DNA from 2 places in the Rhodococcus sp. CX genome. Region 2 is predicted to be linked to the other one. Evidence: riboswitches for the same ligand, from Rfam matches in the RefSeq annotation. Region 2 holds a riboswitch; the other holds the start of a gene.
The links. A riboswitch is a leader RNA that binds a small molecule or an ion and turns the genes downstream of it on or off. The one in region 2 is predicted to bind cyclic di-AMP.

Region 1: another riboswitch for cyclic di-AMP. It lies ahead of I0Q12_RS13925 (transglycosylase family protein); the one in region 2 lies ahead of I0Q12_RS20475 (C40 family peptidase).

Annotation. Positions count from the first base shown of each region.
Region 1 covers NZ_JADZGH010000127.1:1,486-4,557, forward strand. Annotated here, with positions in the region: gene I0Q12_RS13915 (helicase-associated domain-containing protein) at 1-866, opposite strand, end outside; gene I0Q12_RS13920 (hypothetical protein) at 926-1,114, shown strand; gene I0Q12_RS13925 (transglycosylase family protein) at 1,209-1,805, opposite strand; cyclic di-AMP (ydaO/yuaA leader) riboswitch at 1,812-2,039, opposite strand; gene I0Q12_RS13930 (YccF domain-containing protein) at 2,253-2,645, opposite strand; gene I0Q12_RS13935 (hypothetical protein) at 2,642-2,884, opposite strand; gene I0Q12_RS13940 (cold-shock protein) at 3,034-3,072, shown strand, end outside.
Region 2 covers NZ_JADZGH010000191.1:12,427-22,290, reverse strand. Annotated here, with positions in the region: partial or broken gene I0Q12_RS33375 (hypothetical protein) at 1-63, opposite strand, end outside; gene I0Q12_RS20480 (NlpC/P60 family protein) at 134-1,177, opposite strand; gene I0Q12_RS20475 (C40 family peptidase) at 1,338-1,919, opposite strand; cyclic di-AMP (ydaO/yuaA leader) riboswitch at 1,931-2,097, opposite strand; gene I0Q12_RS20470 (DEDD exonuclease domain-containing protein) at 2,570-4,363, shown strand; gene I0Q12_RS20465 (Lrp/AsnC family transcriptional regulator) at 4,395-4,670, shown strand; gene trpD (anthranilate phosphoribosyltransferase) at 4,678-5,748, opposite strand; gene I0Q12_RS20455 (hypothetical protein) at 5,814-6,260, opposite strand; gene I0Q12_RS20450 (heme-copper oxidase subunit III) at 6,400-7,011, shown strand; gene I0Q12_RS20445 (c-type cytochrome) at 7,076-7,948, shown strand; gene I0Q12_RS20440 (ubiquinol-cytochrome c reductase iron-sulfur subunit) at 7,945-9,072, shown strand; gene I0Q12_RS20435 (cytochrome bc complex cytochrome b subunit) at 9,069-9,864, shown strand, end outside.

The sequences.
Region 1 (3,072 bases), on a different contig from region 2:
AGCCTGCGCACCTCGCGGACCCCGAGGCCCCCGGATTTGAGCGCGGGGGCGGGGGCGGTACCGAGTGCGTCGATCAGTTCCTCGGCGTGCCGCAGCAGTTCGAGGGCGGCACCCGCGGCGGTCGAGTTGATGTCGGCGACGGTGTGCGTGGCCGGCGCCGCGGGCGGCGGCGCGAGCGCGGCCGGATCGAACGGTGCCTCACCCCGTATGTACTGGCCCACCCGATGGGGGAGCTCGACGGTCTCGTCGTCGAGGCGGATCAGCAGCCCGGACGCGATCAGCTGCTGCACCGGCCGGTCGGCGGGCGTGTCCGTGGCGGCGTCCTTGGTCCGGCCGACGGGGGAGGTGCGGGCCAGGGTGTCGAGGATGCCGCGGCGGGCGGCGTCGAGGTCGTCGATCATCGCCGCGAGCTCGGCGTCGTCCGGAAGATCGGAGGCAGTGCTGCGGGCGATGCGCCAGGGCACGGTCTCGGTGGCCGCCGGAACCAGGGACAGTTCGTCGGCGGAACCCCACACGAGCAGCAGGGTGCGCAGACGGTCCAGGGTGCGATCGACGTTCTTCGCGGTGGTGCGACCGGCGAGCCGGTCCAGCAGCGCGCGGCGCGTGACGGGCTTCTCTGCGGCCCCGAGCCGGGCGAGCGCCTCGATGACCCCGAAGTCGCCGGTGGTCAGTTCGTCGGCGGCCCGGAACACCGACGCCCGCTGCTGGGCGCGGTTCGCCAGCACGGTCATCGTGGCCGGGGGCGGCACCACCAGATCCGGCCGGGCGCGCAGCAGCGCGGCGAGGTCGGAGTCGCGACGTCCGGTCAGCCACCGGGCGAGGGTGGGGGGCCCGGAGTCGGGCCCGGACGAGGTGGTCGGGGTCATTCGACCCAGATTAGAGACCTGAGGTGGCCCACTGCGAACTCACCTGCCAAAATGAGCGCATGGCGAACAATTCGAAGAACACGTACGTTGATCGCGGGTGGCCGGAACTTGTCGATGGCGATCTCGCCGTCACCGAGTTGTCCTCCACGCGTTCGGGTCCGCTCTCTCCGTACGGTGAGGAGACCGAGTTCCCGCTTCCGGTCGAGTCCCTCCCGTACACGCACCCGCAGACCGTCATCAACCGCTGATTCTCCGAACCTCAGGCTCTCGAACGCAGAGCTTCCGAACACAGAGAAGGGGCCCCGCACCGATCCGGTGCGGGGCCCCTTCTCTGTGTTCGTGTCAGTTCGGCAGGATGGCCGTGACCTGATCGACCAGGCCCTGATCGACCGGGATGCCGGCGGCGCGCAGCGCCTCGATGCCCTGGGCGAAGCCTTCCTTGGCGCTCTGCGGCGCGAGGAACGGGATGCTGTCCTGCAGGGTCGGCGCGGCCTCGGGGGCGGCCTGCTCCTGCGGCGTCTCGACCTTGTCCGCGAGCGTGCCGGAGGTCGGCGCCGAACGCTGGGTGGGTGCGCTGCTCAGGCCGAGGCTCGAGGAGCAGGACGGCCATGCGCCCCAGCCCTGGCCTTCGAGGACCCGCTCGGCGACGGCGATCTGCTGGTCGCGGGTGGCCTGGTGGGCGGTCGGTGCGTACTGCGTGCCGCCGTAGGCGTTCCAGGTGCTCGGCGAGAACTGCAGGCCGCCCTGGTAGCCGTTGCCGGTGTTGATACCCCAGTTGCCGCCGGACTCGCACTGCGCGAGGCGGTCCCAGTCGGAATCGGGGGCTGCGTTGGCGGTGCCGCTGAATGCGACGCCGGTGACGCCGAGAACCGCGCTGGTCAGCGCGAACTTCGCGACGGTACGGCCGGTGTTGGTGGGCTTGCGATGGCGTCCGCTCATTGCTCCGGTTCCTCTCCGCACGCGCCTACGAGGTCAGCTGTCGGGTTCGGGCTGAAGAGGTAGCCCGGCCGCGACGCTCCCGCTGGGAGCGATTCGGCTTCACCCCTAGGGCCGTTGCTGGTGCTCGTGCCCGGGTGCCTCCTGGGAACTTCCGCTCCCTGGGAGACCGTGTGGGTCCCCCGTTTCCTGTCCCCTGGATCGTTCGTTGGGGGTCCGGTTCCGCGGGACAGGATTTGGCGCGGCGGATCCGGGTCGGCCGGACCAGTCCGACCGGATTCGAAGGTAACGGTTCCGGGGGCGGAGTGTCACCAATTGATAACGCGCCATGTTTCGCGCGCAAGCAGGTGACCTGGACGGGAGTGCTCGAGAATCCGCAGGTAGCGCCCTATCTGCGGGCGCCCGGCGCGTTCGAGGCCGGAATGTTATCGGGACGTGATGTGACTAACGTCACAGGTGTGACTGGAGTGATCGGACGGAGACGATGTCCTTGCCGAGCGGCATCAGTGAGATCGGAATCATCTTCAGGTTCGCGATGGCGAGCGGAATCCCGATGATCGTGATCGCCATCGCGACCGCGGTCACGATGTGTTCGATCGCGAGCCACACGCCCGCGACGATCACCCAGATGATGTTGCCGATCAGCGAACCGACCCCGGCCGTCGGCTTGTCGACCACGGTCTTGCCGAACGGCCACAGCGCATACACGCCGATGCGGAACGCCGCGATGCCGAACGGGATCGTGATGATCAGCAGGCAGCAGATGATGCCGGCGAGGAAGTAGCCCAGTGCCAGCCACAGTCCGCCGAAGATCAGCCAGATGACGTTGAGCAGGAACTTCACGATCCACCTCCACGCGCGCGACGGCCCGACCGCAGGGCGAACGCGATTGCCAGCAGGAAGCCCAGCGGCCAGGCCGCGGTCAGCGAATACAGCACCAGGCCCGGTTTGCCGTCCGTGACGACCGGGGTCAGGAAAATCAGGACAACTGCGACGATACCGACGGCGAAGCACACCAGCGCTGCTTTCAGCAGGCCGTTGCCCGGACGCGTAGAAGAATCGGAAGTACCCACGTCGTCCACGGTAGTGGGTCGCGCAGGTACGTGGCCCTCGCACGGGTCGGGGTACACTGGCGGCCGTCTACGCGTCCCGCACCCGATTGCGGGGCGCGTTGTTTTGCATATCCACAGGTGCCCGGACGGGTACAGCTGTCGAGGAGCGGGTGAGCGCGGTGCCAAGCGGCAAGGTGAAGTGGTACGACGTCGAAAAA
Region 2 (9,864 bases):
GACCGCGAACCGCTCCCAGCCCCGCGGCGCGCGCGGTCGCGGAGAGGGCGAGGAATCGGGCACGGCGGACAGTCTAAGACCGCGCCCCACCGAGCACCGGAATGGTGGGCCGGGCCTCGGTCCGTCAGCAGGGTCAGTAGCGGCGGGCGCTGTGGAACGGGAAGCTGTCCATCGATTGGACCTTCACCGGAACACCGAACGTCGACGCGTGCACGATGTTGCCGTCACCGGCATACATGCCGACGTGGGACGCGTCGTCGTAGAAGATCACCAGGTCGCCGGGCTGCAGCTGGTCGCGCGAGACCGGGGTGCCGCCCTGCGCCTGGGCCTGGCTCGACCGCGGCAGGGTCTTTCCGACCTGCTTGTACGCCCACACCATGAGCCCGGAGCAGTCGAACTGGTCGGGGCCGGTGGCGCCCCACACGTAGGGGTCGCCGATGCGGGTCATCGCGGCCCGAAGAGCTGCGGATCCGGTGCCGGGGGCGAGCTTGGACAGGATCGCCGCGGCGTCGAGGCCGGGTGGGAACGGGGTCCCCGCAAGCACGGCCTTCTCGTCGTCGCTCAGTTTCGAGAACGCGTCGTACACGCCTTCGATCTGATTCCGGAGGTCGGTCTGCTGCCGTTCGAGGTCGTCGCGCAGCGTCTGGGCCTGCTCGGCGGCGACCCGGGCGGCGTCGGCGGAACGTTCGGAGGCCGCGGCCGCCTCGGCTGCCGCATTGTTCGCGACGCGGTAGCCCTCGACGTCGTCGGCGGTCTGCTGGGCGATGACGCCGAGCGCCGACATCTGGTCGAGCAGCTGCTGCGGGGAATCGCTGACGAGCACCGAGTACAGGCGGTTGGTGCGGGCACCGCGGTAGTTCGCGGCGGCGAGCTTGTCGATCGTGGGGCGGAAGCGGTCCACCTCGGCCTGCGCCTGCGCCAGGACGCCGCGGTCGGCAGCGAGGCGAGCGTCGGCGTCACGCTGGGCGTTCTGCTTGGCCTCGAGGTCGATGACGGCGTTGTGGAGTGCCTCGTTGGTCTGCTCGGACCTGCGGGACAGGTCGGCGAGGTGTTCGAGCGCGGCCGTCGGGTTGTCGGCGGCGGGATCGGCGACCGCCGGAACGGTCGAACCCGCCGCGAGGAGCACCCCGGCCACGAGCCCGGCGCGCAGCGTCCGCTTCGTCCTGTCGAAAACCACGAGAGCGACGTCCTTTCCCCAAAGATCTCGATAAGGTTACGGAATGGCATAGGTTTGTGTCTACCCGGCAGTAGCCGCCGTCACCCGAGTGCAGAAACGCCGCGAGGGTGGTATCGGCTCGTGGGCCGATACCACCCTCGCGGGCGGAATCCCTGTGCGATCAGAAGCGGCGTGCGCCGTCCACAGGCATCGAGTTCAGCGGCGCGATCTTCACCGGCTGGCCCGAGGTCGAGGCGTGCACGATGTTGCCGCCACCGATGTAGAGGCCGGTGTGGCTGCCGCCGTAGAACGAGACGACGTCACCGGGCAGCAGCTCGGCGATGGACACGGCGCGACCCGCACCGGCCTGCTCGTAGCTGGTACGCGGCACGTTCAGACCGGCCTGCTTGTAGGCCCACTGCACCAGACCGGAGCAGTCGAACGAGTTCGGGCCGGCAGCGCCGTAGACGTAGGGCGCACCCAGCTTGGACTGCGCGGCGTCGGCGGCACGCTGGCCGACCGAGGTGTAGGGCGCGGTGAACTGAGCCGGGGCGGCCTGCGGGGCCGCGGGAGCCGCGGGGGCCGGCGGGATGAGGTTCGTGACCTCCGGCGGCAGGTTTGCGGGCAGTTCGACGTCGCCGATGCCGGGGATGTTGATCGGGGCGGCCATGGCAGGGGCGGCCGAGAGGGTCAGAGAGCCGAGCGCGAGGGCTCCGGCGACGACAGCGCGACGAATGTTGCGCGTGGACTTGTGAGACGCCACGGGGGTGTTGCTCCTTCTTCCGTCATCCGCCGACCGAGTTAGCTGACGGGTTCGGGCCGGGAAGATCAGCCCTACCCCTCGGCCGCTGACGCGACCGGAGGAGATTCACCCCAAGTAACAAGTGGGTCCCCGGCACGGGCACCCGATCTCGGGTGCGCCGATTAGGCGGTGGCCTAGCGGCTCCGGTCCGGTGGGCCGGCAAACTCTCCGCTTGGTCTCGAGAAGATTACGAAACGGCATCGACGGATGTCGACCGGCCCGCGTCCGAATTGACCGTTGGGCCCGCTCGGCGCGGACCGGAAGTCACACCGGGTCACGCTTGATCACGAACCGGTAACGACGGGCTGTCGTAGGACCCGCGGCACGCCACCCCGGCTTGGGGCCACAGCACGGTCGCACCCGCCGCCACGACGCCGTCTCCGCAGGCCGGGACGCGTTTTCGCCGCGAGGCCGCCGACCGCGAACCGCCCTCCACCCCGAACCTCCAGGGGCTTCGCGAGACGGAACAACGGAGCCGGATCCGACGACCCGCACAGGACCGTCGATTCCCCGTGCGAAAAACCGGTGTGATCCTCGCCACTCAGGGCTTTCGGCAGCGCTCACAGCCCCGGTTCCCGAGGCTGTCGGTGCCGCTTCTTAACCTGACGTCCATGACGTCCCCGCTCCGGACCGGTCCCACACCTCCGACCGGCGTCCAACTCGCCTTCGACGAACTGGACACCCCGCTGCGGGACACCACGTTCGTCGTCGTGGACCTCGAGACCACCGGCGGCAGCGCCGAGAACGACGCCGTCACCGAGATCGGGGCGGTCAAGGTCCGCGGCGGCGAGGTCCTCGGCGAATTCGCCACCCTCGTCGATCCCGGCCGCGACATTCCGCCGGCGATCGTCGAACTGACCGGGATCACCACGGCGATGGTGCGGGCCGCGCCGCGGATGGAACAGGTGCTGCCGTCCTTCCTCGAATTCGCCGCGGGTTCCGTGCTGGTGGCGCACAACGCGGGATTCGACGTCGGTTTCCTCCGCGCGGCCGCCGCGCGCAACGACACGGCCTGGCCGCGGTTCCCGGTGGTCTGCACCGTGAAACTCGCGCGCCGGGTCCTCGGGCGCGACGAGGCACCGTCGGTACGTCTGTCCGCACTCGCCGACCTCTTCCACGTCTCCACCCGCCCGACGCACCGCGCCCTCGACGACGCCCGCGCGACCGTCGACGTCCTGCACGCCTTGATCGAACGCGTCGGGAACCAGGGCGTGCACAGTCTCACCGAACTGCGCGACTACATCCCCGCGATCAGCGCGGAACAGCGGGCCAAACGGACGCTCGCCGCCCACCTGCCCCACCGGCCGGGCGTCTACATGTTCCGCGGACCGTCCGACGAGGTGCTCTACGTCGGCACGGCGGTGAACCTGCACCGCCGCGTCCGCAACTACTTCACCGGGTCCGAGACGCGCCCGAGGATGCGCGAGATGGTCGCGCTGACCACCCGCATCGACCACGTCGAATGCACGCACGGGCTCGAGGCCGGGGTCCGGGAACTGCGGCTGCTCGCCGCTCACACTCCCCCGTACAACCGCCGGTCGAAGTATCCGACCCGCGGCTGGTGGATCAATCTGTCCGACGACGCGTTCCCCCGGCTCGTGGTGGGCCGCACGCCCGGTGTCGACGCGCTCGGACCGTTCTCCGCGCGCGCGTCCGCCGCCGAGGTCGCGGCGACACTCGCCGAGGTGTGCGGACTGCGCACGTGCACGCGCCGGATCGCGCGCAGCGGCCGGCACGGCGACCGGTGCCCGCCCGAGGCCGTGGGAGGCTGCAGTGCCGCCCCATACGGCCTCCAGAGCGCCGAGCAGTACGCCGCGCAGGTCGCGGTGGCACGCGACCTGCTGCGCGGCAGCGACGACACCGCCCTGGTCCGGCTGCGCGACCGCATCACCGACCTCGCCGGCGCCGAACTGTTCGAGAACGCCGCCCGGCTGCGCGACCGCGCCGCCGACGTCGTGCGGGCACTGCGGAGAACGCAGCGACTGGCCGCGCTCGCCGCCGTCGACGAGTTGATCGCGGCGAAACCGCGTCCGGAGGGCGGGTGGGAGTTCGCCGTGATCCGCTCCGGAAGACTCGCGTCGGCCGGGGTCGCGGCGCGGCACGTGCCACCGATGCCGGTGGTCGAGGCGATCGCGGCCGCGGCCGAAACGGTGCGACCGACCGCGGCGCCGCTGCGTGGCGCTTCGGTGGAAGAGATCGGGCTGGTGGCCCGCTGGCTCGACGAGGACGGCATCCGGATCGTCCGGGCCACGCACGGCTGGACGGAACCGGCCCGTGGGGCGGGGGCATGGATGCACTGGGTGGACAAGGCGCGGGAGGCCCGGTCGAACTCGGTCGACGGAGTCGCCTGGTCGGACACCGCCGACGGGGCCCCCGCCGCCGGCGTGCGGCACCTTCTAGGCTGAGCACACCCGCGAGCAAGAGTGAGGAGCGCTCATGATCAACGCCATCGTCCTGATCGACGCCGAGGCCGACCGGATCCAGGAAGCCGCGCAGGCGGTCGCCGACCTGGACGGGGTCGACAAGGTGTATTCCTGCGCCGGCGACGTCGATCTGATCGCCATGGTGCGGGTCCGCGACCACGAGCAGATCGCGGAGGTCGTCACCGGCCGCATCAACAAGGTCGAGGGCGTCTCCCGGACCGTCACGCACATCGCGTTCCGGTCGTACTCGAGTTCCGACGTCGAAGCCGGATTCTCGATCGGCGAATAACCGCGGATCAGCCGGCGGCGCCGAGCCGGGTCGTGGTTTCCGCCCACGTCGCCAGCACGCGCTCGGCACCGCCGCTGTCGACGGCGGCAGCGGCCTCTTCGAGACCTGCCGCGAGCGCATCCTCGAGCGAACCTTCCACTCCGCGATAGGCCGCGATCGCCCCCGCCGCGTTGAGCAGGACCGCGTCGCGGACCGGCCCGGTCTTCCCGGCGAGCATCGCGCGGGCGATTGCCGCGTTCTCGACGGCGTCGCCACCACGCAACGCCTCGAGGGGCACCCGGGCGATGCCCAGCACCGTCGGATCGAAGGTCTGCGTGCGCACCGTGCCCTCGTGCACGATCCGCACGGTCGAGGTCGTCGAGAGGGTCAGTTCGTCGAGCCCGTCGTCTCCGCGCACCACGAGCGCCGAATTCCCGCGTGCCGCGAGCACCCCGGCGATCGTGTCGAGCAGGCCCGGGAACGCGCACCCGATCAGCCCTGCCCGGGGCCGCGCCGGATTGGTCAGCGGGCCGAGGACGTTGAACACCGTCGGAATACCGATCTCCTTGCGGGTCGGACCGGCGAATCGCAGCGCGGGGTGGAACACCGGCGCGAAGCAGAACCCGATTCCCGCATCGGCGAGCGACTGCGCGACCTGCTCCGGGCCGAGCGTGATGTGCACACCGAGCGCCTCGAGGACATCGGCGCCCCCGCTCTTCGACGACGCCGCGCGGTTGCCGTGCTTGACCACGCGGATACCGGTCGCCGCGACGACCAGCGACGCCATCGTGGAGATGTTCACCGTGTTCGCCCGGTCGCCGCCGGTGCCGACGATGTCGACGGCGTCGTCGTCGACCGGCACGAGTCGCGCATGCCCGAGCATGGAGTCGGAGAGCCCGAGAACTTCGTCGGGTGTCTCCCCCTTCATCTTCAGAGCGACGCCGAATGCGGCGATCTGCGCGGAGGTCGCATTGTCGGACATGATCTCGTCCATCGCCCACTGCGCCTCGGACCTGGTCAGGTCACGGCCTGAGGTCAATGCGCCGAGCACCGCGGGCCAGCTCTGCGCCACCTCGTCCGACGGTCGTCCCGCGTTCATCGCACCCACCTTCGCCGCACCTCGCTCCGTTACCGGGCACCGTCCGCGCCCCTTCCGCTGGGAGCTTAGTCAGCTGCGGAATCGGGCTGCAGTGCGTCCCATCCCGTGGCCGTTCCGCCGAGGCGCTGTGCCAGCCCCGCCATCCGCGACTTCTCCTGGGCGCAGTGCATCGCGTCGAGGATCTGCACCCGCTGCAGGACGAACCCGGTACGGCCGTTCGTGGGGGTGTGCACGGGGGCTGCCTTCACGTACCCGTCCTGGCCGGCGAGCTCGACGGCACGGTCCACGGCGTCGGCGGGGAGTTCGAGATGGTGCCGGAGCATGGCTTCGTCGCCATCGACCCAGCGCGGCGCGGTCGCGGCTCCTCGCTCGAGGGCACCGGAACACGACTCGGCGTCGTCGAAGGACGACACCACCACGACCAGGTCCGTCCGCGCCGGATCCAGGGGCGGTCGGCGGCCCCCACTCAGCGCTTGCCGGAGACGTTCCCAGATCCCTGTGACACCGCTCATGCACACCACGATCGCACGGTCGGTGGCCGGGGGCACATCCCGGTCGCTGCACGGCCAGGACCAGGCGATTACCTGCAAAGACGCGCCGAATTCCGCCCCGATTGCCCAAGACTTACTACGACGGGTCATACTAGCCAGCGTGACGAGCGCAGTAGGGACTTCAGGAACTGCAATCACCCAGCGCGTGCACTCGCTGAACCGGCCCAACCTGGTCAGCGTCGGCACCATTGTGTGGTTGTCCAGTGAGCTCATGTTTTTCGCAGGGCTCTTCGCCATGTACTTCGTGGCACGGGCTCAGGCCCACGGTGACTGGCCGCCGGCCCCCACCCACTTGAACCTGTTGCTGGCGGTGCCGGTGACGCTGGTGCTGATCGCGTCTTCCTTCACGTGTCAGCTGGGTGTGTTCGCCGCCGAGCGTGGTGACGTGTTCGGGCTCCGCCGGTGGTACGTCTTGACCCTCGCGATGGGCACGTTCTTCGTGCTCGGCCAGGGCTACGAGTACATCAACCTGGTCAGCGAAGGCACCTCCATCTCGAGCAGCGTGTACGGCTCGGTGTTCTACATGACCACCGGTTTCCACGGCCTGCACGTGATCGGCGGCCTGGTGGCCTTCGTGTTCCTCCTGGTCCGCACCCGGGTCAGCAAGTTCACTCCGGCTCAGGCCACCGCGGCGATCGTCGTGTCCTACTACTGGCACTTCGTCGACATCGTGTGGATCGCCCTGTTTGCCACGATTTATTTCATCCGTTAGCCAGCTGTACGCCCAGGCAGCCCCCTGACGTCCAGTCCGTCCCGACATACAAAAAGGGATACAGATGAGTTCATCCCCACCTCTCACACCCGAGGGTGACATGCCCGGTCAGTCCGAGGCAGCGTCCGCTGCCCGGTCCCGTCGTCAGCGGAAGTTCCGTCGTCGCCTCACAGGCGCGCTGGTGCTCGCGCTCGGCCTGCTCAGCGCCGGCTTCATCGCCTCCGCGCTGACCCCTGCCCCGCAGGTGGCGACGGCGAACGAGGACCAGGTCGCGTTGATCCGCAAGGGCCAGCAGCTCTACGAGACCTCCTGCGTCACATGCCACGGCGTCAACCTGCAGGGTGTCGAGGACCGCGGTCCGTCGCTGATCGGCGTCGGTGAGGCCGCCGTCTACTTCCAGGTTTCCTCCGGCCGTATGCCGGCATCGCGTAACGAGGCCCAGGTCCTGCGCAAGGAACCGAAGTTCGACGCCGCGCAGACCGACGCGATCGGTGCGTACATCCAGGCCAACGGCGGCGGCCCGACCGTCATCCGCGACGAGAACGGCGAGATCGCCCAGTCCTCGCTACGCGGCGACGACGTGGCCCGCGGTAGTGAGCTGTTCCGCCAGAACTGCGCTTCGTGCCACAACTTCACCGGTCGCGGTGGCGCACTGTCGTCCGGCAAGTTCGCGCCGCCGCTCGATCCGGCGAGCGAGCAGCAGATCTACACCGCGATGCTCACCGGCCCGCAGAACATGCCGAAGTTCTCGGATCGTCAGCTCACGCTCGACGAGAAGCAGGACATCATCGCGTACGTCAAGGCGTCCACCGAGACGGCGAGCCCCGGCGGCTACGGACTGGGCGGGTTCGGCCCCGGTACCGAGGGCCCGGCCATGTGGATTGTCGGCATCGTCGCGGTCGTCGGCGCTGCACTGTGGATCGGAGCAAGGTCATGAGTGGCGACGAAACGCCCAACAAGCACTCGATCGAGAACCTCGATCAGATGAGCCGCGACGACCTCGTCGCATTGGGAACGAACCTCGACGGTGTCGATGTCGCGTTCCGCAAGGAGCGGTGGCCCGTCGAAGGCACCCGCGCGGAGAAGCGCGCCGAGCGCAACGTCGCGTTCTGGTTCGCTCTCGCCGGCCTGTCGGCCCTCGCGTTCATCGCCATCTACCTCTTCTGGCCGTGGGAGTACCAGAGCCCGGGCGAGGAGAACTACACCTTCTTCAACCTGTACACGCCGCTGCTCGGCCTGACCCTCGGTCTGGCGATCCTCGGTGTGGGCGTGGGCGCGGTGCAGTTCACCAAGAAGTTCATCCCCGAAGAGGTGTCGATCCAGGATCGGCACGACGGCCCGTCGAAGGAGGTCGATCGCAAGACGATCGTCGCCGAGCTCGCCGACTCCCTGGAAACGTCGACGCTGCCCCGCCGCAAGCTGATCAAGCGCACGGCGATCTTCGGTGGCGGCGCCCTGGGTGTGGGCCTGATCATGCCGCTCGGTGGCCTGATCAAGAACCCGTGGGCACAGGGTGACGAGTCCCCGCTGTGGGTGTCGGGTTGGACCCCCCGCTACGAGGGCGAGACCATCTACCTGCGTCGCGACACGGGTCGCCCCCAGGACATCGTGCTGGTGCGTCCCGAGGACCTCGACGCCGGCGGCATGGAGACGGTCTTCCCGTTCCGTGAGTCGGATCGTGGCGACGAGCACGCGCTGCTCGAGGGCCTGCGCGGCATCCGCAACGCCGTCATGCTGATCCGTCTGCGCACGGAGGACGCCGAGCGCGCCATCAAGCGCAAGGGTCAGGAGAGCTTCAACTACGGCGACTACTTCGCCTTCTCGAAGATCTGCACCCACCTCGGCTGCCCGACGTCGCTCTACGAGCAGCAGACCAACCGCATTCTGTGCCCGTGCCACCAGTCGCAGTTCAATGCCCTGGAGTACGGAAAGCCGGTGTTCGGACCTGCCGCTCGCGCTCTGCCGCAGCTGCCCATTACAGTGAACGAAGAGGGTTTTCTCGTCGCCAACGGTGACTTCATCGAAGCCCTCGGCCCGGCATTTTGGGAGCGTCGCCCGTGAGTACCGCAACCCCGACCCGCGCCGCAGAGATCGGCGAGAATCTCGACTCTCGCTACCACCTGTCGGCCGGTATCCGTCGCCAGATCAACAAGGTCTTCCCCACGCACTGGTCCTTCCTGCTGGGCGAGATCGCGCTGTACAGCTTCGTCATCCTGTTGATCTCGGGTGTCTTCCTCACCCTGTTCTTCGACCCGTCGATGGCCCACGTGACCTACGACGGCGCGTACACCCCGTTGCGTGGCGTGGGCATGTCCCGGGCCTACGAGACTGCCCTGAACATCTCCTTCGAGGTGCGCGGCGGTCTGTTCGTCCGGCAGGTCCATCACTGGGCAGCGCTGATGTTCGCTGCGTCGATCATCGTCCACATGGCGCGCATCTTCTTCACCGGTGCGTTCCGTCGCCCGCGTGAGGCGAACTGGGTGATCGGCTCGCTGCTGCTCATCCTGGCGATGTTCGAAGGCTTCTTCGGGTACTCCCTGCCCGACGACCTGCTGTCCGGCACCGGCCTCCGCGCCGCGTTCTCCGGCATCACGCTGAGCATCCCGATCATCGGTACGTGGATGCACTGGGCGATCTTCGGCGGTGACTTCCCCGGCGACCTGATCATCCCGCGCTTCTACGTCCTGCACGTGCTGCTCATCCCGGCCGTCATCCTGGCCCTGATCGCCGCGCACCTCGCGCTGGTCTGGTACCAGAAGCACACGCAGTTCCCCGGCCCTGCCCGCACCGAGCAGAACGTCGTCGGCGTTCGCATCCTGCCCGTCTTCGCGGTCAAGTCCGGCGCGTTCTTCG